Regions from separate parts of the Paenibacillus sp. FSL P2-0322 genome, predicted to be linked through region 2. Evidence: predicted binding sites of a transcription regulator. Region 2 holds the regulator's gene; each other region holds the start of a gene.
The links. The regulator Rex, encoded in region 2, represses fermentation and respiration genes when NADH is low (regulators of the CRP and FNR family bind a similar motif). The targets are predictions, from matches to a motif close to TTGTGAAATATTTCACAA.

Region 1 (8,131 bases), 2.8 Mb from region 2:
CCCCCCAATCATACATACTGCGCAATATGGGGACGAAATTTGCTCCGTGAGCTGTTAGCGAGTATTCAACCCGGGGAGGGATTTCTCTGAATATTTCGCGATGCACAAACCCGTCTTCTTCTAATTCTCTTAGCTGCTTGGTTAACATCGCTTGTGTGATATCAGGAAAGGCGCGTTTAATTTCACCGAATCTTCGGGTACCACGGGACAGAAACCATAAAATCACTATTTTCCATTTGCCGCCAATGATTTTCTGAACCTTTGTTAAGGGGCAATCTGTAAAATAATTCAGATTTTCACTCATTTGTGCCATCTCCTCATCGTTTGTATTCCAGAAAGTCCTATGAAATCAATTAGTATGATTTTTGATAGTATATACTATAAATATGCCTACTTGTTGTTTCGATACCATTGGCTTAACATTACATTAGCATTAAAGCTTTGACAAGCCATCTGAAAATATTCTGGGGGCGAAGAAGATGAACATTAATATTTTATACGGTCACCCTTATGCTAAGAGCTTTAACAAAGCGATTTTGGAGCAGGTGATCGCTCATTTAAACGTACGAGGGGCGAATGTTAAGGTAAAAGACTTAATTCAAATGTCATTTAATCCGACGGCAGGCTTAAAGGATTTAGAGGCTAAGGTCACTAACGTATTGCCAGAGGAGATAGTAAAAGAACAGGAGGATTTATTGTGGGCAGATGCCTTGATTATTATTTCACCGGTATGGTGGGGCGGATTTCCCGCTGTTATTAAAGGATATATAGATAGAGTGTTCACAACAGGACTCATACGCTCTTCTGATGGTGTATATGGGCTTGAGGGCAAGAGAGCCTACTCGATTTTTACAACAGGATCTTCAGAAGATTATATTCGCATATCACGTCAGAAAGATATGCTCTACGCGGCTAACGATAATTTGTTTGGGTTCGCCAAGTTTTCGGATGCCGAGATTAAGCTTCTTTACTCGGTGCCGCGTGTAACCTTGGAGGAACGAAAAGCAATGCTGCTGGATGTCAATCGATTTGTCGATCGTATTTTTGATATGAGACCGGGAGAGGGAGGCAGTACGAGGGATAGCCTTTCTCTTCAAGCTTTGGAGCATGATTTGGCTAGCCATTAAGATTACGTAAACTGCAGGATGTTTCTTTGGAAAAATGAAGAACACCCTTATGGGTGTTCTTTCGTTTGGACATATGGACATATTACACTGTGCTAAGTTATAAGCTTGTTACTGCTAAAGATATAACCTTTTGGATGGTTCTCCTACTGGATACCGCAGAAGGTTTAAGACGTCAGTTGCCGGTTTGTAACTTGCCTTAGCCACCACGTCAGGAGATTTCCCGGTGTTTCCCGTATCCTCTAGCCGACAAGATATGAATGCTCCTCCAATCTTTAGAAATGCCAAATTCCACGCATTACCGTGTAATATTTTGCTTGATAGCCTTAATTTTCTCCTCAGTAAAGACTCCTGAATCCAGCAGGTCTAGAATGGAGAGCACGCTGCCGCGAGAACCCCAGCTGCCTTCTTCAATGACCTGGAAGGATACCCACCAAGTTGGGGATGGTTCCGGTACACCAAGTACTTTAGTCAAACTGCCAAGAATATTCTCAAGCACTTTTTTGCGAACGTCGTTAGGCCAGTCACCATCCATCACCAGAACATTGACAGTAATTACATCACGTTCTGGCTGATCCGACAGCAATTGCCCACCAATTGCCATGTAATCTATTGGACGTTCGTTGAAATGGACCTGAAACCCTTCTCTTGCTGGCGGACAATATTGACCTACCTCTGGAACGAGAACTGCATCCGTCAAACCTTCTGCCAAAAGACGGCGCTGTTCAAGCGTTATGCGGCCTGCGGGATAATTTACACTGATCATGGTCATGGTCTGATATCTCCTTATTAAGATTTAACCAAGCGATGTCTTGGAATTCTTTATGATATCTGTATCCAAGGCTTCAGCTTGGCAAGCTCATTGGTATTTTGTTGATATCGTTAATATAAAACGATGATAAACCCCTGTCAACACTAATTATTATAATAATATATATTTAAATAATATATAGAGAGATGTGAAGCTAGTTTAAATGGGCTATAATTATGTCTAGTCTAATGAAAGCATGACATACTACGGAGACTTGCTAGAGGTAACAGGAGGCACAATATATAATGGCGAGACAGTCAGGAAAAACCAATACAATGTTTGCGGTATTAGGCATTCTGAGTCTGGGTCCTCATACCGGTTATGATATAAAGCAACATATGGAGCAAAGCACTAGTTACTTTTGGAATGAGAACTATGGTCAGATCTATCCCAGCCTGGCAGAGCTACTGGATCGAAAAGATATTGCAGTCGAGGTTATTCGACAGAAAGGAAAGCCTGACAAGAAACTCTACAGCATTACCGATCAGGGAAGGCAGACGTTGTCAGACTGGCTTTCTCAGCCCATGGAGCATGTGGTGATGCTTAAAAAAAATGAGCTGCTGTTGAGGGTGTTTTTTGGCGGGAATTCTTCGCCTGAAACGATTATAAAGCACATACAGGAGTATAAAGAAAAGCTAGTGGAAAGCTTGCATATTTTTGAAGAACTTGAACGTTGGCTTATCAACGTAGAGCATAAAGACCATAATCACAAATATTGGATGATCACAATGAGCTATGGTAAAAGTCAGTTTAGCAGTTTAATTAGCTGGTGCGATGATAGCATTAAAATATTGAGTTCTTAGCAGTTGGTAAAATTCATATGTAATGAATAATCAGAAAGCATGCTGGACTATCAGAGGAATAGTAAACTAGTAACGACAATTCTTGTCGTTATCTCCGGACATGGCGACTCCTCCTTCATAAAGCTGCTTGCCAAGTTGGGCTCGCACCTTTATGGAGGAGTTTTTTTATCCCGTAAGGAGGATGCAATACACACGATTTTGTACGCTGTAAATGAGTAACTATTATTCCACCAGCTTTTCAGACTTCACCAGCATTTCTCGTAACACGTGAGCGACTCGACTTTTCCGGTTCTCTGCTTTCTTTTTTATCAAGTGTAATGATTTTTTGTATGCATGAGTATGGCTTTGATCGTAGAACTGTTTGGCTGCAATGCGTAATGTTCTTCTTAATAACAGTGCTGATGAGCGTGTTAACCTAGAGCGGAATCCCCTGCGCAATACCCGCAACGTATTTTTGTAGGTCTCAAAATCCTCGGATGGAGGGATAAGGGCAAATAAATTTAACGAGGAGTCATTGAATCCGTAAGTTTCATACATGATTCTCAGATTTTCTGTATTTAAAACGTTACCTCTGAGATAGGTTGGATGTTCCTGATGATATCCGACCACCTCTTTGATGCAATAAAAAGGGATCTTCAAGCGATGCAGTCTATAGCCAAGGTCCCAGTCTTCGAGTCCATACAGCACAAACCGTTCATTAAAACCTCCAATACGAATCAAGTGACTGCGTCTGATGGCTACACAACGAGTAACCAGCAGCATCCAGGGAGCGACATCCGTTGTGGCAAATTGTTTCTGCGTATTGGGGGGGACTCTTGTGGGACTAACTACTTTAGACAGTGCACCCGTTTGGTGAAGGATATCTTCAGGGGTTATGATTGGAGTAATTTCGTTCGCTGCTTCATAGTCAGCATTCCATAAGTTGGACTGCGTAAGTATGTTGCGACATTGTTCTTTTTCTTCAGGAGAAAAGTCAGGGTAATAATGGGTAAAAGCATCGTCCCATGAGTGAGGAATGCCTGAGAGCACAGACTTGGGATATTTACGGTGATAACGGCTCACGATCCTAATGAATTCCGGTAATACTACAAAGTCAGCGTCGCAGAAGATGATGTATAGCCCTTTTGCACGGCGCAGTCCCAAATTTCGAACGGCAGATCGACCGCGTTGTTCCTGATGTGACACATAGATAAGAGGATAGGATGCTTTGAAGCCTTCGACCATTTCTTTCGTTCCGTCTGTAGAACCGTCATCAGCTACAATGACTTCGAATAGTTGCTTTGGATAGGTTTGTGTCTCAAATGAAGCGAGTGTGAGCAACAATTGCTGGGCTCGATTATAGGTTGGAATGATGACGCTGTAGCGGATAGCCAATATGATCTCCCCCCCACCATTCTTATTAGAAAACGTTTGAACAAGATGAATAATAACAATGTATTCAAGGATTTTAGCCTGGTCTAGTCAAACATCCCTCAAGGTTCGAAACAGGCTTGGTCTTATTACTGATGCTAAGGTGGGGGTTCTGTATTTTCTGCTGTTTTGCAGGTACGTTCAGTGGTGTTATATATGTGTAATCATGGTATTATGCATAGAGATGTAAAGTAAAAGCGACGGCGCTTCCTATCCGCTGAAAGCCCGCTCAGCAAACAGAAACAAACATGAGATGAAATGGGCAAGTTATGGTAAACTATATAGAGTTATAGAAGACCTGAAAGAGGAGTACTTTATGACACAATTTGTCTATAAGCAAATTATTGACGATCTCAAGATGAAAATTTTTGCGGGAAAGTTTGCGGATATGAGATTGCCAGATGAACGTAGTCTTAGTGAGACGTACCAGGTTAGTCGTAGTTCAATTAAACGTGCTCTGACTAAAATGGAGAATGTCGGAATTATTTTCAAAAAACAAGGTTCCGGGACATTTATTAATCCATTATACATAAGAAATGAATCTATCTTTAACTACGAAGGCTCTAATCTAGGGGTCACTGATAATTTTCAAATGCATGGTAAAAAGCCTAAGATCAAAGTATTGAGTTTTGAGGTCATTCCGCCAACAGAAGAGTTACAGCGCGATTTGTTCTTGGAGACTCATGATTTTGTTTACAAAATTGTTCGCTTACGTCTGTTTGATGATGATCCTTTTATGATTGAAACGGGCTATATCCCCATTAAAATTGTCCAGAATTTAAATCAGACAATTATCGAGGGGTCCATTTTTAATTATTTGGAAGACTCGCGGAACTTGGCCGTCACCAAATCTTTTTTATCCATTTTTGCAGAACCGTCTCAAGAGACTGATCAAAAGCTGCTACATTTAAATGAAAATGAGCCTGTAGGTATTATGGAAGGTGTGTTCTTTTTAGATAACGGTACGCCATTTGAGTTTTCTCATATGCGATTTCATTACAAATATTTGAAATTTAATACCTTTGTATCGGTTCACTAATGATAAGACTGGAGAATTCTCCGGTCTTTTTTTTATGGTTTTGAAAAAAGGATTGAAGCCTGCAATTACCTCGTTTATTACAAATTTTATTGGTTTATACTTCTATATATTTTAATGTAAGAGCTTTTTTACTGTCTTTTTAATTTATATTTCATAGTATGTTCAAAATTTCACAAAATTGGACCGTATCACTTGTGAAAAAGGTTGAATTAAATTGGCGTAGCGTTATGATGGACATGTAGATGAAATTTCCGGAAATAAATTACAAACAAAACTACTTAGGGAGTGGACACAATGTCATTATCACCCGTGTTAGCAGATTATTCATCTAAAACATATTTGGAAAAACTTGATGCATATTGGCGTGCAACGAACTACATTTCGGTAGGTCAGCTTTATTTAAAAGATAATCCTTTGTTGAGAGAGCCTTTAAAAGATTCAGATGTGAAAGTTAAGCCTATTGGACACTGGGGCACAATTCCGGGTCAAAACTTTATTTATGCACATCTAAATCGTGTTATTAATAAATATGATTTGAGCATGCTTTACATTGAAGGTCCTGGTCACGGCGGCCAGGTTATGGTTTCAAATTCTTATCTGGATGGTAGTTACACTGAAATCTATCCACAAATTACGCAAGATATCCCAGGTATGAAGAAATTGTTCAAACAATTCTCTTTCCCTGGCGGTATTGCTTCACATGCTGCTCCTGAAACACCTGGATCTATCCATGAAGGTGGAGAATTAGGTTACTCCCTTTCTCATGGTGTAGGTGCCATTCTGGATAATCCTGATCTGATTTCGGCTGTTGTTATTGGTGATGGCGAAGCTGAAACGGGCCCATTAGCCGCTTCGTGGTTCTCTAACCGATTTATCAACCCCATCACGGATGGTGCAGTGCTGCCAATCTTGCACTTGAATGGCTTTAAGATTAGTAACCCAACGATTATGTCTCGTCAATCGAAAGAAGAATTGACCTCCTACTTTAAAGGTTTGGGTTGGGAGCCGTTCTTTGTTGAAGGTGAAAATCCGGATCACATGCATCCAGAAATGGCGAAAGTATTGGATACGGCCATCGAGAAGATTGAAGCTATTCAAAAGAATGCACGTGAAAATAATGACCTTACTCGTCCGGCGTGGCCGATGATTGTATTCCGTTCACCTAAAGGCTGGACAGGTCCGAAGGAATGGGACAACGTGCCGAATGAAAATTCATTCCGTGCCCATCAGGTTCCAATTCCGGTTGATCAAAAGAATATGCAACACGCACCTGCTTTGTTAGAATGGCTGAATAGCTATAGACCAGAGGAATTGTTCGACGAAAACGGTCGTTTAAACTCTGAGCTTGCTGAAATTCTGCCTACAGGCGATAAACGTATGGGAATGAACCCTGTTGCGAATGCGGGTAACCTCATTAAAGACTTGAAATTACCGGATTTCCGTAACTATGCGCTGGATAATTCCGTACCTGGTAAAGTGATTGCGCAAGATATGTCGGTTTTAGGGAAATACGTTAAAGATGTGGTTCTTTTAAATGAAGAAAATCGTAATTTCAGAATCTTCGGACCGGATGAAACGATGTCTAACCGCTTGGCTCCTGTTTTTGAAGTAACCAAACGCCAATGGATGGACCAAATTATTGAACCTAATGATGAATTCTTATCATCCTATGGCCGCGTAATTGATTCTCAATTATCCGAACACCAAGCTGAAGGACTGCTGGAAGGTTATGTATTAACAGGTCGTCATGGTTTCTTTGCAAGTTACGAAGCCTTCCTGCGTGTGGTTGACTCGATGATCACCCAACACTTTAAGTGGCTGCGTAAAGCAACGGATCAAGGATGGCGTGCAGATATCCCATCATTGAATGTCGTAGCAACCTCAACAGTGTTCCAACAGGATCATAATGGGTATACACACCAAGATCCAGGTTTGTTAGGTCATTTGGCTGATAAAAAACCAGAATTTATTCGGGAGTATCTGCCAGCGGATGCCAATTCATTGTTGGCTGTTTTCGACACCATTTTAAATGACCGTCAAAAGATCAATTTGATTGTTTCGTCTAAACACCCACGTCCACAATGGTTTAGTGCTGATGAAGCGAAAGAATTGGTGGACAAAGGGTTGAAGATTATTGATTGGGCAAGTACAGATCAAGGTGGAGAACCTGACCTTGTCATTGCTTCTGCTGGTACAGAGCCAACTATTGAAAGTTTAGCTGCGATTTCCATTTTGCATGAAAAACTGCCTGACTTGAAGATTCGGTACATCAACGTGGTAGATTTGCTGAAACTGAGAAGTCAAAAACTAGACCCGCGTGGATTATCCGACGCCGAGTTTGATCATTTTTTCACAAAAGACAAGCCAGTTGTTTTCGCTTTCCATGGTTACGAAGGTCTGATCAAAGATCTGTTCTTTGATCGTCACAACCATAACTTGCATGTACATGGTTACCGTGAGAATGGCGATATTACGACACCATTTGATATGCGCGTATTGAATCAGATGGATCGCTTCGATCTAGTGAAGGAAGCTGTCCTCAACTTACCTGACGCTGAGAAGTACACCAACATTGTGGATGAAATGGATGCTACGGTTAAGAAACATCATCAATTCATTCGCGAAGAGGGTATTGATTTGCCAGAGGTAGAGAACTGGGTATGGAAAGGCTTGAAATAAAAACACAGACACTTCAACTTTGTGTTGGACAACCAAGCCATCAAGCATGAAGTGGAATATATGATTTGGTAGTGGTACAAGTGCCTGACCCCTTGACTTCAAGTATGATTTCAATGGGGATCAGGCGCTTTTTGATTTAGCACACAGAGAACTTGGTAGAGAATTTACAAGCTAGTGGGTATATACATATATAGGGAACGAAATGAATTTCTATATTTTGCCTGAGGATTAAAGAGGTGTTATGGTATATGAGAATAGTAAAGGA
Region 2 (8,131 bases):
CAAAACTGCCGCCACAACGATAGGAACTGCACGCAATTTCAAACAACATCCTCCTCTCAAAATGTAAAACCCAGAAGAAACGGGACGAATGTCAACAAACAACCAAATTGCATGATCTTATAGTGATCAGCAATTCTTTTTTCTATCATTTTTGTCTATCACTTATAAAATATAGTATATCATAACGTATATCTAATATCGAAGGCAATGTGTGGAGGAGTTGTGATGAGGCAAAATCTTTGGTTATGGTGGAGGCGAGACGCTGCGTGTAGGATTTGATCTTACGATCGCTGTTGCCACCGGATTTTTTCGATTAGATTCTTATGGGGAAAATCCGGCGGCAAAGGCGAACGCTCCGCTTCTCCAGATTCAATCCTCCACTCCGCTATTGCCCGCCACAAAGATGAATTTGACCTAGGAGAGAAGATGGATAGGTAAAGATGCTTCACTGGCTTTCAGCCAGCTTTACGGCATAGCAAAACTAAAAGACGTAAATACGAATTTTGTCGTATTTACGTCTTTTTCTTGAGCTTTTAATCATTTACTAGTCATTCATTCCACATTTGCCAATCCTCACACCAGCTCAGTTATTGGGCAAAGTATATTTCACACCCGTCGCTACCCCATCTGAGAAACGATAAAAGGTGTAGTAATGATGACTTCCATCATCGTAAAACAACTGCCACACATATTCGCCATTGAACACACTCGGCTGAAGCCTTACAATTTTTGCACCTGGAAGCTGCTGCTGAATTATTGCCGTCATTTTTTGCTCATCGACTCCGTTCTTCAGCAACTCGGTGTGAACACCGCTATTATCTGCGGCAGGTATGTTAGGTTGTCCTTCCACTTTTTGAAAAGGAACCCACACCATTATATTTTCATTCTGTGCATTTTTCCCTTGAACCACCCAATATACCTGATCCCACACAGACTTCCATGTTTGAGTCGTGCTAACCAGACCAGCTGATTGCTTGGCCTTAATGATAGCGGCATTTTTCTCAGCCACCTGGTCTTGAGTAACATAGGAATAATACCAGAAAATGCTGACCAGGATCAGTATCACGGCCAAAATGGCGACCGCTATCCATTTTTTCTTATTTTTCAAACCTGTGCTTCCTCTCTAAGGGGATGTGACACCTAAATTAGCGCGACAGCAGCCCTTCAAAGGCGGCTTGTGCCTCATGTTTGATACGTTCCTCGTCCATAGTCAGGCATTCGCCGTTTTTCACAACCTGGCGACCGTCTACCCACACATGAGCCACGTCCTTGGCGCTTGCAGAGTATACCGCATGGGAAATAAGATCTGTACGGGGCAAGAAATGTGCCTGATTCAGATCCAACGCGATAAAGTCAGCCTTGTTGCCTGCTGCCAACGCTCCTACTTCTTTTAAACCAATCGACTTTGCACCGTATTCTGTTGCCAGACGCAGCGCTTCACTTGCAGGAACTGCCGTAGGGTCACCGGATACACCCTTGTGAATAAGTGCCGCCAGACGCATTTCCTCGAACATATCCAGGTTATTATTGCTGGCAGGACCATCCGTTCCGAGAGAAACAGTAACCCCTGCACGCAGCAATTCAGGCACTCTTGCCACACCACTTGCCAGCTTCAAGTTGCTACCCGGATTGTGCGAAACCGCTACACCACGTTCAGCCAGTAAAGCTATTTCTTCGTCGTTCAAATGAACGCCATGGGCAATAAGCGAAGGACGGGAGAAAAAGCCAAGCTTATCCAAATGTGCAACTGGACGCAAACCGTAGTCGCGTACGTTTTGCTCCACTTCGGCGATCGTCTCAGACATGTGCGTATGCAGTGGCAAGTCCAGATCATGCGCTGCTTGTACGAATTTTTCAATAAACGCAGGTGGACATGTGTATGGCGCGTGCGGAGACATCATCGTTGTAATACGCCCGTCTGCTTTACCATGCCAGTTACGCGCAAAAGTCACGGCCTCAGCCAGCTTGATTCGCTGTTCTTCTTCCGAGCATAGTCCAATTGCTCCACGCATCAGACTTGCACGAATACCTGACTCTTCAGCTACACGAGCCACCTCATCCATATGATCGTACATGTCCAGGAAGGTCGTTGTTCCACCTTTCAGCATTTCCAGCACAGACAAGGACGTACCCCAGTACACGTCCGTAGATGTAAACTTGGCTTCCATAGGCCACATTTTCTCCTGAAGCCATACTTGAAGTGCCAAGTCATCTCCATGCCCACGCAGCAGAGACATCGCCGCATGACCATGAGTATTAATCAGACCAGGTAAAAACAATAGCCCCTTACCATCGATCGCTTCCGTCTCTTCCTCACCCGCAGGCAAAGTTTCGCCAATATAAGTAATACGGCTATCCTCCACAATCATAAAACCATGGACTACCCCAGCTTCTGATCCATTTACGGCAAAAGAGCCGTTTTTAATCATCCATTTATTCACTGTCATATTGTGTTTCTTCCTTTCCGTCCTCCAAATAATAAGCGAGGCTAAGCAAATCAGTTGTAAAGTCTGTGGCATGAATCCGAATGTTGGCCGGTGCCTTGAGAGTAGTCGGTGCAAAGTTCAGGATCGCTCCAATTCCGCTCTCAATAAGCCTGTCAGCCACGTGCTGTGCTTCAAAATCAGGTACGGTAATAATCCCGATTCGAATGTTTTTTTCTTTCACAGTCGCTTCCAGTTCATCCATCGGTTGAACGACCAATGTATTGATCTTGGTCCCTACCTTATCCGGAAACGCATCAAATACTGCGACAATCTTCATATTGTCTTTTAAATAAGCGTTATAATTCGAAAGGGCTTGCCCCAGATTACCCGCACCGACCAATACGACATTAATTTGCTGGTCGATTTTCAGGATATGGCGTATTTTCTCAATTAGATAAGAAACATCATAACCGATACCCTTCCGACCAAAATCTCCAAAATAGGCGAGATCTTTACGGATTTGGGCCGGGTTCAAATCTAGCCTCTGTCCCAACTCTTGAGAAGAGACCGTAGCCACCTCCCGTTTGTGAAGTGCATTCAGATAACGTAAATATACGGGTAACCTCCGTACGACAGCCTCTGAAATTTTATCTGATTTCATACTTGCTCCCCCTAATTGTAACGAACATACTTAGTGTCCGTCCGTTATGCCTCTGTCTCCGGGGCGGATTGGAGCCATTCGGCGATGCGGGGCACCATTTGCTCCGATGGCATATGCTCCATTTTTGGTCCCGGTAACGAGTACAAAAAGTGCTTTCCGTAATAGGATTCGATCACACGCGTATCGTAAACGATAACGACCCCGTGGTCGCTCGCTGTACGTACTAACCGACCAAATCCCTGTTTGAAGCGAATGACCGCTTGTGGTACAGACAGCTTCATAAATGGATTCTTCTTCTGCTGCTGAAGCAGCTCGCTTTTTGCCTCCAGCAACGGGTGATTCGGCGGTTGAAACGGCAAGCGAACAATGGCCAGGCAAGTCAGAGCCTTTCCTGGAATATCGACGCCTTCCCAGAAGCTGCTGGTTCCCAGCAATACAGAAGCTTTGGCTTCCTGAAAACGGCGGGTTAGCTTGCTGCGACTCCCACTGTCCACACCTTGTCCCAGCACAGTAATTTCGCTGGATGCTAAGGCCTCTTTGAGCGGCTCATACACTTGCCGGAGCATCCGATAGGAAGTAAACAGAACGAGCATTCTCCCCCGCGTCGCCTGAGCAGTCGCTCCTAGAGAGCTAACGAGCATATCTACAAAGTGTGCATCTCCTACACTGCCCTTCACGCTTGGGAAATCCCGTGGAATGACCAGCAACACCTGATCCCTGTAATTAAAGGGTGACGGGAGCTGCGAAGTCATCAGCCGCTCTTGATCTGCGGCCTCCTGCAAGCCGAGCTGATCGATCATGTACTGAAACGACTTATCTACCGATAAGGTAGCAGACGTCAGAATAATGCTTCTTTTTTTGTCAAAAAACATTTCTTTCAACTGGCGGCTCACATCGACGGGCACCGCATAAAATTGCAATGATTTACTACGGAATTGCCCACTCGCTTCGAGCCAGTATACGGTTGTTTCATCATCGAGTCGGATAAAAAAGCGCAAATTTTCTCGGATTCCCGCCAAATCCTTGAGCAGACCCGTGATATCTGTAATAAGGCTATCTGCCGCATAATCGTCATGTTCTTCCTTGACGTCCAGCATCAGCTTGTCGCCCTTGCGCAAAATTTCGCTCATCGTTACATATAGCTGATTTTCCAAAGCACCCGCCTGATCCCACTTTGCAGGCTTGGCCGAAGGTTTGAGACGGGAAGAAAACTGTCCTGTTTCACCCGGTGTCGCATCGCTTCGCTCTGGCAACATGCCAAACAGCTTGTCGCTTAGCAGGTCCCAAGTTTCCTTAACCTCTAACACGAGCGGATACATCTGGTCGATGGTTGAAGCCCAATCCGCCGACTTCTCGTGCCCCGATTTTGCCAACTGTTGACGAAGTGAAGGCAGTTGTCCATTCTTGCTGTCTTTGAACAGTCGCGTCAGTGTATGCACGAGTGTGAAATATTTCATATGCATACCTAGGTGCTTACCAGCTACTTCCTCCAGGTGATGGGCTTCATCAATCACCAGATGTTCATAGCTCGGCAACAACTGGTGACTGGCTTTGACGTCTGTGAACAACTTAGAGTGATTCGTAATAACGACATCCGCTATCCCTGCTTCATGGCGTGCACGATGATAATAACATTTGCGGAACCATGGACAAGAACGACCAAGACAGGACTCTGAATCACTCGCCACCGTTTCCCAGAAATCCCCTCCACGGTTGCTCAGATTCAGTTCTTCATCATCACCGGTTTCTGTTAGCGTCAACCAGACGATCATCTGAGCCGCTGTAATTAAGTCTTCCTTCGGTGTCGCGAAGTCTCTTCTGTTTATTTTATGTTCAAACTTACGCAGACACAAATAATGTCCCCGACCCTTGAAAATAGCAGCCCGGAACGGAAACGGAATCACCTTGGTCAGCATAGGAATGTCGCGCTCGCGTAATTGCTCCTGCAGGTTGATCGTATGTGTACTTACCATAACGCGCTGTCCTTTTTTTACACTGTGATACAGCGATGGGAGCAAATAACCGAGAGACTTTCCTGTTCCTGTACCTGCTTCGATCAGCAGATGCTTGTCTTCACTCAGTGCCTGATTTACACCCTCAATCATCTGTATCTGCGCCTCGCGCTCCTCATATTGGCTCAAGGATGAACGCAAATTGTCCCGCACATCATCCATGTACTCCTCAAAGGAAACACCTGAAAGTGGATTCGGGTCATCTTCTCTACGCGGTGCAGCTAGCTCCGTCCAATCTTCCACTTTTAGCGCAAGCTGACGAAAAAACTGATGTCCCTCCAAATCCTGAATAGGATCAAGCTCTTTCTCTTCACGCACCCCATCAAGAAACCATCCAAGGTCACTGTCTTCCTCTGCAAACAAATCACTAAGCCGCTGTATCGTTATCAGAGGTAATGCTTGAAGCTCACCCAGACACTTTAAAAACACCTCAGCCGTAGCCAACGCGTCGCTGTCTGCTTGGTGAGGGCGATCATGCGCCAGCCCGAACTCAGAAGACACAAACCCCAACTGATACGAAGATAGCGATGGAAACATAATTTTCAGAAAATCCATTGTATCCAAGATTCTTCCGCTAAACGGTAAATATCCGCACCGATCCAGAGCGTTTTGCAAAAAATTAAAATCAAACGCCACATTATGACCGACCAGCACAACATCGTCCAGCATAGGCACGAGCTCCATCATCATTTCTTCAAGTGCAGGAGCATCCTTGACGTCATCGTCTGTAATTCCGGTCAATCCAGTGATAAAAGGTGGAATAGATCTGCCAGGGTTCACATAAGAGCCGTAAACACGGGAAATGCTGTTATCATGATCTATAATTGCAAGTCCGACTTGAATGATGTCATCCGCGGACTGGGTGCCTGTCGTTTCAAAATCCAATACCGCAAATTTCATTCGGGCTTAATCCTTTCTTATGACACTTACAAAAATAATAACTCTATATATTAGCATAGCAGAAGATCGCCTGTTTGGAAATTAAGACAGCCAAAAAAGACGATGCACACGCCGCCTGAGGAGGTGGGCATGCATCGTCTTACTCGGTGTCTGACAACTACATCCAGGTCATCATGGAGCTGTCGTATCGAAGCATTTCGGTACCGGACAAACAGGCTTCCATATTGTGCAGCGGCTCGGGTAACGCAGGATCGAACTGATGTGCGAGAGCAAAACATTTTTGCGCCTCCTCTACGTCAGCCTGCTTTGCCAACAGACAGCCTAGCGCATTATAGATGACCGCCTTTAGTCCTGCCTGCTCAGTCAGGTCCAGCACCTTCTGAAAATGGCATACAGCCTCTGCTGGATCATCTAGTTGAAAATAGGCCATTCCCATATACATGCGACTCTGCCAGCTGTTCGGAAAATGCTGTAGTACCTGCTCAAATTGTTGGATCGCCTCAGGGTACATAAGTAATCGATAATACCCTTGCCCCCGATTAAAAGCTGGCAGCTCTTTTTCAGGCAGCTCAGTGTCAGACATATCGGTCTCTGCGGAAAATCCGGCCGCACGCAAGCAAACCATTTTTTCCTCAAAGGCCAGCCACTCATCCATAATTCCGTCACTCATTCTCCGCAGCAGACTCCAGTGCTGTAGCAGCTCCTGCCTGCGGGAGCCCTGGGCTGATGGGTAATGCTTCACGATATCATCTAACATGCTGTTCATTTCTGCGAATACATGCTGGAACATGTGCATCCCGCCCTTATGAAAGATGGATTAATACACTCACATTTTTCGCTTAAAAGACGGGTTTCATCCGCACTCCCATTCATTACATGATCGTCGCGTGTACTTCTTTGTTCATCGTTTGGGCTGGTTTATTATGTTCATCAACAAATACCACTGTTGGTTTGTATGTTTTGGCCTCTTCATTCGACATGGAAGCATAGGAAATAATAATGACTGTATCACCAGGCTGCACCAAACGGGCTGCCGCACCGTTGAGACAGATCACTCCGCTCCCACGCGGTCCGGGGATAACATAGGTTTCCAGTCGAGCTCCATTGTTATTGTTTACAATTTGAACCTTTTCATTCTCCAACAGATCCGATGTCTCCATGAGATCTTCATCTATAGTGATACTCCCCACATAGTTCAGGTTAGCTTCCGTAACGGTAGCGCGGTGAATTTTGGATTTCATCATGGTTCTAAACATGGGAAAGCACCTCCGCCTTCTGTATTCTTATATTGTCAATCAGTCGGGTATTGCCAAATTTCACAGCCAGCGCTACGATGACATCTTCCTGAACATCACATAGCCGTTGCTCGGGAAGAAGGGGCTCCAGACCGGGAAAAGTTAATATTTCAATGTAATCAATGTCTGCTAAAGGAGAGGAAGTAATGGTGGACTCCACCATTTGATGTAGCTGACGAATCGTAATTGTGTTTGTTACAATATCTTCGCTCACTTCTTGCACCTTACGCAGTGACTGGGACAGCACCAACGCCTGCTCGCGCTGTTCTGCACTTAAATACACATTACGGGAGCTGAGGGCCAAACCATCCGCCTCTCTGACGATGGGACAAGGTACGATAGTCACGTTCATATTGAGATCAGTCACCATCTGCTGGAGCACAGCAACCTGCTGCGCGTCCTTCATTCCAAAAAAGACCAAATCAGGACCTATCATGTTAAAAAGCTTGGCTACCACCGTAGTCACACCATCAAAATGGCCGGGACGGGAGGCACCGCACAAGCGATCTGTCAAAGCGGATACACGAATTTTGGTTTGGGTTGGTTGTGGATACATTTCTGCTACAGTTGGCAAAAATACAATATCCACGCCCTCGCGCCGTGCTACCTCCAAATCACGAGCTTCATCGCGGGGGTAGCTTTCCAGATCTTCATTCGGTCCAAATTGAATCGGATTTACGAAAATGCTAAGCACCACCGTATCTGCCATTTCACGCGCCTTGTGCATCAAGCTCGCATGTCCTTCATGCAGGTATCCCATTGTTGGTACAAAGCCGACTTTATGTTGCTGTAAAGAAGCAGAATCGTTTATTGTTTTTGCTCCGTTTGTCCCAAGCT
Region 3 (8,131 bases), 160 kb from region 2:
AGTGTTTTCTTTCGGGATAAAGTATGCTAAAATGATATATACTAACAAAAGGAAAGCTTTATCAAACCGAAATGCAAAAGAAGGTGAAAAATTTGGAGAGTCAACCGCAATTTACAAAAATGTGTCCGCGTTTTGAAACCGCCTTTTCATGTTTGGGTAAGCGTTGGAATGGATTAATTATTCAATCCATGATGAGCGGTCCTAAGCGGTTTAAGGATATTTCCAATCTGATTCCCACAATGAGTGACAAAATGTTATCAGAGCGGATGAAAGATTTGGAAAATGAAGGAATACTTACACGTCATGTATATCCGGAAACTCCTGTCCGCATTGAATACGAGCTAACAACCAAAGGCCGTGCGCTTCAGCCGGTTATGGAACAGATTCAATTTTGGGCTGAGGAATGGATTAGATGAGCACCAAACTAAATAAGCGTTTCTCATAGCAAAACAGCCTTTTCCTAGGAAAAAGGCTGTTTTTTTATTTTGTGTATAGGACTACTTATCCATTTTACAGAAATGATCTGCATAGGCAGGACGGCTTAATAGCCTTTGACGCGCCCTGCAACTGAGAATAATCCTGCTGTTGCACGGCGGGGCACACGGGTTTGAATATCCAGCGCGGCCGAACGGAATGTACCCAAGCAGGAATGGCAAAGTCTTCCTGCATAAATGGGGGAACGGCAGGATTCACAAGGATAATCAAGCTGACTGTATGTGGAGGGAAACTTGCCTGCTCTTACCCAATCTGTGAGCAATTCTATAGGTGTGCCGGTTACGTCACTGAGCTGACGAGTATGAGTAGAAGGATGCTTCCATAGATAGTTAGAACAGCGGTCCAAGAATATATTTTCTTCCTGAATACAAGAACTACACAGGTTTCTAAGGTTTTGACGAAAAACGGAACCGCATTTTGGGCAATTAGAAGTATGTATCTCCATAGAAACCAGTCCTTTGTATCGAAACATAGTGAAATTTTAAATTTATTAGTTATATATTACTATGACCTTATACCTATATCAATCTTTATTTATGGAATCTCTGATCTTTAAGTGTATGTTGAAATCTGTGTTGACATTACTTTGTTACTTATGTATTATTACTTACATAAAGTTACTTAATGAATAAAATAAACTATTACTGATAAGGGGATCTTTATATGATGCCATCTTTATTTTTGGCCCACGGCTCACCGATGCTTGCTATTGAACAGACGGACTATACTTCATTTTTAGAGCAACTGGGGAAAAGCATTCGCCCTAAAGCGGTTGTTATCTTTACTGCTCATTGGGAAGCGCAAACGTTGACGATCAGTTCGATGGATGACGTGTACGATACCATTTATGATTTTGGCGGTTTCCCACCGGAACTGTACACGGTGAAATATCCAGCACATGGTTCTGTGGAACTGGCCAATAAGCTGGAAAAATTATATGAAGAAAAGGGCATTGACGTACAAACTGACCGGGTGAGGGGACTGGATCATGGATCCTGGACATTGTTGCATCGTATGTATCCTGAGGCAGACATTCCGGTAGTTCAGATCTCAGTAAATCCATATCTTTCGCCCAAAGCACAATATGCCATTGGTGAAGTGCTGCGTGGACTGGGAGAACAAGATATTCTGGTCATTGGCAGTGGAGTGACTGTTCATAATCTGCGTATCGTCAAATGGGGGGAAACGAAAACAGAACCTTGGGCTATAGATTTTGATGATTGGATTATTGAAAAAGTTCAAAGTAGAGATATAGAGGCTTTGGATCACTATGAAAGCGAAGCACCGTATGCTCGCCAGGCCGTACCAAGAGCAGAGCACTTTGTACCGTTGTTTATTGCAATGGGGAGTGGCAATCCTGCAAACAAAGCCAAGGTCATCCATAGAAGCTATGAGATGGGGAATTTAAGTTATCTATGCTTACAGTTTTAAAAAGTGTGTTGCCAGAAGAAGGACTAGTGTTAAAATGCTTCGCAACTGCTTCTGTATAAGTAGAGGAGTGGAAATAAATTAGGGAGTGTTATAAGCTATAATGGCTTATAACACTCCCTTTTACATAAAAAACGATTTATTATATGCGGCAAATCTCACGAGGGCACAATTCACAATGACATACGCCTTGCAGCATTTCCAAATCCTTGACAACAATCATGCCATTATCATATTCAACTGCATTTTTCTTACGTAGATCACTAAGCATCCGGTTTACGCTTTCCCGAGTCGCACCGATCATATTTGATAAGTCAGTATGAGTAATTTTTTTATGAATCAGGATATGTTCGCCGTGAGGCTCACCATAGGTATTGCATAGACGGATGAGTGTTGAACATAAAGCGCCAGGCTTGCCGTACATCATCAAATCGCGGAACTTAGTCTGAGTAATGCGATGATGCGAACCCATCCATTTCATAAAGTCAATCGCAAAATCACAATGCTGGCAAATAAGTAGCTCCAGATCTGTATGATCGATTACGCCAATATCACTGTCTTCCAGAACCTCAGCAGAAAAGGAATGCTTAGTACCGAAAAATGGATCGGCTTGACCAACAAGATCGCCGCTTTGATACATATATAGAATAAGTTCCTTACCCTCATCCGTTGTTTTGGTTACTTTCACGCGTCCGCGCTTAATATAAAACAGCTTATCCGCTGTATCTCCTTCCCAGAACAGATGCGAGCTTTCTGGCATAACTCGATCTTTCATCATCACTTGCAACCGGTTGAAGCTGGCCTCCGAGAAGCAACAGGTGTTGCCGCGGGCTTCCATTACATTTGTAGGGTTTCTCATCGTCCATTTCCCCTTTGTATCCTATGTTTTTTATCTGCAACTTGATCAATTCAAATTCATTATATACCTGCGCAATGCGTTTTTGGGGCAAGAAGAGGGGGTAAAAGTGGCAGAATTCCAAACTTTGTGATTTAATTCACTTCATAAAATAAAATTTTAAATAGATTGTGAAAAAAATCACAATATATCTTGAAAAGCTGTGTTACGATCAGTGCGTGAACAAGAGATAGTACACGAGATAACAGGAGGATGAGGGAAATGGCTGTTAAAAACGAGGTTATCCAAAAAGAGCAAAGCGCAGAGCAGTATATTCAAACGCTGATTGACCGGGGGAACCGGGCACAGCAAGCTTTCATGAGTATGAATCAGGAACAGATTGACGAAATCGTACAAGCTATGGCACTCGCAGGGATGGATAAACACATGTACCTGGCGAAGTTGGCTGTTGAAGAAACAGGACGCGGTGTGTACGAGGACAAAATCACCAAAAACATGTTTGCAACAGAATATGTCTATCATAGTATCAAAAATGAAAAAACCGTCGGTGTCATTGAAGACAATGATTTTGACAGTTTTCAAAAGATAGCAGAGCCAGTCGGCATTATCATGGGGATCACTCCAGTGACAAACCCGACTTCGACTACGATGTTCAAAGCGTTGATTGCCATTAAAACACGTAACCCAATCATTTTCGGTTTCCATCCATCTGCTCAATCGTGTAGTGCGGAAGCAGCCCGCGTCTTGCTCGAAGCAGCCGTCAAACATGGTGCTCCAGCTGATTGTATTCAATGGATTGAAGCTCCATCGATGGATAAGACAAATTCACTCATGAATCACCCGGATGTGGCTCTGATTCTGGCAACTGGTGGATCAGGCATGGTTAAGGCGGCATATAGCTGCGGTAAACCTGCTCTGGGTGTAGGCCCAGGTAACGTGCCTTGCTTTATTGAAAAAACAGCAGACATCAAGCAGGCCGTGAACGATCTTATCCTCTCTAAATCTTTTGACAACGGTATGATTTGTGCTTCCGAGCAAGCGGTTATTATCGAAGAGCCAATCTTCGAACAAGTGAAAAAATTGATGATCGCTAACGGCTGCTATTTTGTAAATAAAGAAGAAGCAGCTAAGCTCACTCAAGGAGCTATGAATGTCGAGAAATGTGCAGTGAACCCAGCAATCGTCGGGCAGTCTGCTGTGAAAATTGCTGAAATGAGTGGTATCACAGTACCAGCAGGAACTAAAATTTTGGTCGCTGAGATTGAAGGGGTAGGAACAAAATTCCCATTGTCTGCGGAGAAATTGAGTCCTGTATTGGCTTGCTATAAAGTAAAAAATGCGGAACAAGGTATTCAACGCGCTGCTGAAGTCGTGGAATTCGGGGGCATGGGCCACTCGTCCGCTATTCATTCGAACGATGAGGACGTTATCGCCCGCTTCGCAAACCGTCTGCAAACAGGACGTATCATTGTAAATGCACCTTCCACACATGGTGCGATTGGCGACATTTACAACACCAATCTTCCTTCGTTGACACTCGGTTGCGGTTCGTACGGTCGTAACTCGACTTCGTCGAACGTATCGGCAGTCAATTTGATTAATGTGAAAAGGGTGGCGAAACGGACGGTGAATATGCAATGGTTCAAAGTACCTTCCAAAATCTATTTTGAAAAAAATTCGACACAGTATCTTGCTAAAATGCCTGATATCACACGTGTAGCCATTATCACGGACCCTATGATGGTAAAACTGGGATATGTGGATCGTGTTATTCATTATCTGCATCAACGCCAAACACCGGTAGCTATCGAAGTGTTCTCTGAAGTAGAGCCAGATCCATCGACAGTTACGGTAGAACGTGGTACAGAAATGATGAGACGTTTCCAACCGGATTGCATCATCGCACTGGGCGGCGGTTCGCCAATGGATGCGGCTAAAGGCATGTGGATGTTCTATGAATATCCAGATACTGATTTCAATAACTTAAAACAAAAATTCATGGATATCCGTAAACGGATTTACAAGTACCCACGTCTGGGCCAAAAAGCACAATTTGTAGCTATCCCTACAACCTCGGGTACAGGTTCCGAAGTTACATCGTTTGCAGTAATTACGGACAAAAACCTGGGTAACACGAAGTACCCGCTGGCTGACTATGAGTTGACTCCTGATGTGGCAATTATTGACCCAGTGTTTGTATATTCGCTGCCTAAAACAGCTGTAGCGGACACAGGTATGGACGTTCTGACACATGCTATCGAGGCTTACGTGTCCGTAATGGCTAATGATTACACAGATGGTCTGGCAATTAAAGCCATTCAATTGGTATTCCAATACCTAGAACAATCGGCTCTGATCGGTGATAAGCTGGCTCGTGAAAAAATGCATAATGCTTCCACACTTGCTGGTATGGCGTTTGCTAATGCATTCTTGGGTATTAACCACAGTCTTGCACATAAATGGGGTGGACAATACCATACAGCGCATGGCCGCACGAATGCCATTTTGCTGCCGCACGTTATTCGCTATAATGCGAAAAAACCGACAAAATTTGCTTCGTTCCCTAAATATTCGCACTTTGTTGCGGATGAGCGTTATGCAGAAATCGCGCGCATACTGGGACTGCCTGCACGCACCACCGAAGAAGGGGTTAACAGCTTGATCGAAGCAATCCGTAAGATGAACAAAACACTCGGTATCGAGGAATCGTTCCAACAAATCGGTTTCGATGCGAAGGATTTCGAATCACGTGTAGACTATCTGGCTGACCGCGCATTTGAAGATCAATGTACAACTGCGAATCCGAAGTTGCCACTGGTTACGGAGTTGGCTGATGTCTATCGCAATGCCTTCTACGGACGTTTTGACCAATAATATAATAGGTACGAAGAGGCTTGTGAAAAAGCATTTTCTCGTTCAATACCGATGCAGGCTCTCTATATAGAGGGCCTGTTGGTTTGGGAAGGGAGGTGAACGGCAAGGCTAAGGATATAGGCGCGAAGCTAGGGAAAATAAAGTGATAAAAATCACTCATGTTGTGATTTTTATCACATACTACACTCTATCATTATTCTACAATAAGGGTGTAAGAAAGGTCCCGACACTGAGCGTAAGGCATCGGTGAACAGGCCGGGCTCAAGAAATAGCTTTATCGTGAAAAAAATCACAAGTCCGGAAGACCAAACAATTTGGAGGGATTTACATGTCGGTGATTGAGAGAGAATTACAAGAGCAACAATCTGGCTGGAGAGGTTTTAAAAAAGGCAAATGGACTAAAGAAGTCAACGTCAACGATTTTATTGAAACCAATATCTTACCTTATGTTGGCAATGAAGAATTTTTGGTTGGTCCTACCGCCAACACAACTGCACTGTGGGATATTGTATCCGATCTTACCAAAAAAGAGCTGGCAAACGGCGGCGTGCTTGATGTAGACGTGAATACGCCATCCACTATTATTTCACATAAGCCGGGTTATCTGGACCGGGATAAAGAGCAAATTGTCGGTGTACAAACAGATGCTCCATTCAAACGCTCTTTGCAGCCGTTTGGTGGAATTCGGATGATGATCGACGCTTGCAAAGCCTATGGTTTTGAAGTACCAGAAAGTATCATTGATATCTTCACTCATATTCGTAAAACTCACAACCAAGGTGTATTTGACGCTTATACAGATGAAATGAGAGCAGCTCGTAAAGCTGGTATCATTACTGGTCTGCCAGATGCATACGGTCGTGGTCGTATTATCGGTGACTATCGTCGTGTAGCTTTGTATGGTGCAGACTTCTTGATCCAAGATAAAAAACTGCAACTGAAAAGCCTTGAAGTTGATTCCATGGAAGAAGATGTAATTCGTCTGCGTGAGGAAATTTCCGAACAAATTCGTGCTTTGAATGAACTGAAACAAATGGCTGCTGAACACGGTTTTGATATCTCAAAACCTGCTAACAATGCGAAAGAAGCTTTCCAATGGGTATATTTTGGATATCTTGCAGCAATCAAAGAACAAAATGGTGCAGCAATGTCCTTAGGACGTGTATCTTCCTTCCTTGATATTTACTCTCAACGTGATATGGAAGAGGGTACAATGACAGAAGAACAAGCTCAAGAACTGGTCGATCATTTTGTTATGAAATTGCGTATTGTTAAGTTCTTGCGCACACCTGACTATAATGAACTGTTCAGTGGAGATCCAACTTGGGTTACTGAGTCCATTGGTGGTATGTCCGTAACTGGAGAAACTCGGGTAACTAAAAACAGCTTCCGTTTCCTGCACACCCTCTACAATCTGGGACCTGCACCGGAGCCGAATCTGACTGTACTGTGGTCGGAAAAATTGCCTGAAGGCTTCAAAAAATATTGTGCGAAAGTTTCTATTGAAACTAGCTCCATTCAGTACGAGAATGACGATCTGATGCGTCCGATTTATGGAGACGATTATGGTATTGCTTGTTGTGTATCGGCAATGAAAATCGGTAAACAAATGCAATTCTTTGGTGCTCGTGCCAACTTGGCTAAAGCTCTGCTGTATGCAATTAACGGTGGTAAAGATGAAAAATCTGGCGTCCAAGTAGGGCCTGAATTCCCAGCCATTACAGGCGAAGTTCTGGAATATGAAGAAGTGTTGAGCCGCTTCAAACCTATGATGGAATGGTTGGCAAAACTGTACATGAACACTTTGAATGTTATTCACTACATGCATGATAAATATAGCTACGAACGCATTGAAATGGCGTTGCATGATCGTGATATTCTCCGCACCATGGCTTGTGGTATTGCGGGTCTGTCAGTTGCTACCGACTCCTTGAGTGCCATTAAATTTGCAAAAGTTAAACCAATCCGTAACGAAAAAGGGATTGCTGTTGACTTTGAAATCGAAGGCGAATACCCTTGCTACGGTAACAACGATGACCGTGTAGATAACATCGCTGTGGAACTGGTAGAAAGCTTCATGAGCATGATTCGCAAGCATAAAGCTTATCGTAATGCGGTTCCTACTCAATCTGTACTGACTATTACTTCCAACGTAGTGTACGGTAAGAAAACAGGTACAACACCGGATGGACGTAAAGCAGGCGAACCGTTTGCACCAGGGGCAAACCCAATGCACGGCCGTGATAAAAAAGGTGCTTTGGCATCTCTGAGTTCCGTGGCTAAATTGCCTTATGAACACAGTCTAGATGGTATCTCGAACACCTTCTCCATCGTGCCTAAAGCACTGGGTAAAGAAGAAGAAACACGCAAAACAAACCTTGTTTCGATGATGGATGGCTACTTTGGAAGCCACGCACATCATCTGAATGTCAATGTGTTTGCTCGCGAACAACTGTTGGATGCAATGGAACACCCAGA

Region 1: a site for Rex is predicted at 5,346-5,363, ahead of MKY24_RS01065 (phosphoketolase family protein). Genes of this name have one in related genera too.
Region 3: a site for Rex is predicted at 2,948-2,965, ahead of adhE (bifunctional acetaldehyde-CoA/alcohol dehydrogenase). Genes of this name have one in related genera too.

The regions. Positions count from the first base shown of each region.
Region 1 covers NZ_CP150243.1:229,968-238,098, forward strand. Annotated here, with positions in the region: gene MKY24_RS01035 (helix-turn-helix domain-containing protein) at 1-304, opposite strand, end outside; gene MKY24_RS01040 (NAD(P)H-dependent oxidoreductase) at 480-1,127, shown strand; gene MKY24_RS01045 (hypothetical protein) at 1,423-1,896, opposite strand; gene MKY24_RS01050 (PadR family transcriptional regulator) at 2,181-2,738, shown strand; gene MKY24_RS01055 (glycosyltransferase) at 2,961-4,112, opposite strand; gene MKY24_RS01060 (GntR family transcriptional regulator) at 4,465-5,187, shown strand; gene MKY24_RS01065 (phosphoketolase family protein) at 5,482-7,866, shown strand.
Region 2 covers NZ_CP150243.1:3,488,972-3,497,102, forward strand. Annotated here, with positions in the region: gene MKY24_RS15205 (hypothetical protein) at 1-42, opposite strand, end outside; gene MKY24_RS15210 (DUF5590 domain-containing protein) at 584-1,108, opposite strand; gene MKY24_RS15215 (amidohydrolase) at 1,146-2,447, opposite strand; gene MKY24_RS15220 (redox-sensing transcriptional repressor Rex) at 2,434-3,087, opposite strand; gene dinG (ATP-dependent DNA helicase DinG) at 3,132-5,999, opposite strand; gene MKY24_RS15230 (tetratricopeptide repeat protein) at 6,157-6,789, opposite strand; gene panD (aspartate 1-decarboxylase) at 6,872-7,255, opposite strand; gene panC (pantoate--beta-alanine ligase) at 7,248-8,131, opposite strand, start outside.
Region 3 covers NZ_CP150243.1:3,647,013-3,655,143, reverse strand. Annotated here, with positions in the region: gene MKY24_RS16065 (helix-turn-helix domain-containing protein) at 72-416, shown strand; gene MKY24_RS16060 (hypothetical protein) at 542-841, opposite strand; gene MKY24_RS16055 (class III extradiol ring-cleavage dioxygenase) at 1,159-1,926, shown strand; gene MKY24_RS16050 (Crp/Fnr family transcriptional regulator) at 2,066-2,782, opposite strand; gene adhE (bifunctional acetaldehyde-CoA/alcohol dehydrogenase) at 3,041-5,653, shown strand; gene pflB (formate C-acetyltransferase) at 5,982-8,131, shown strand, end outside.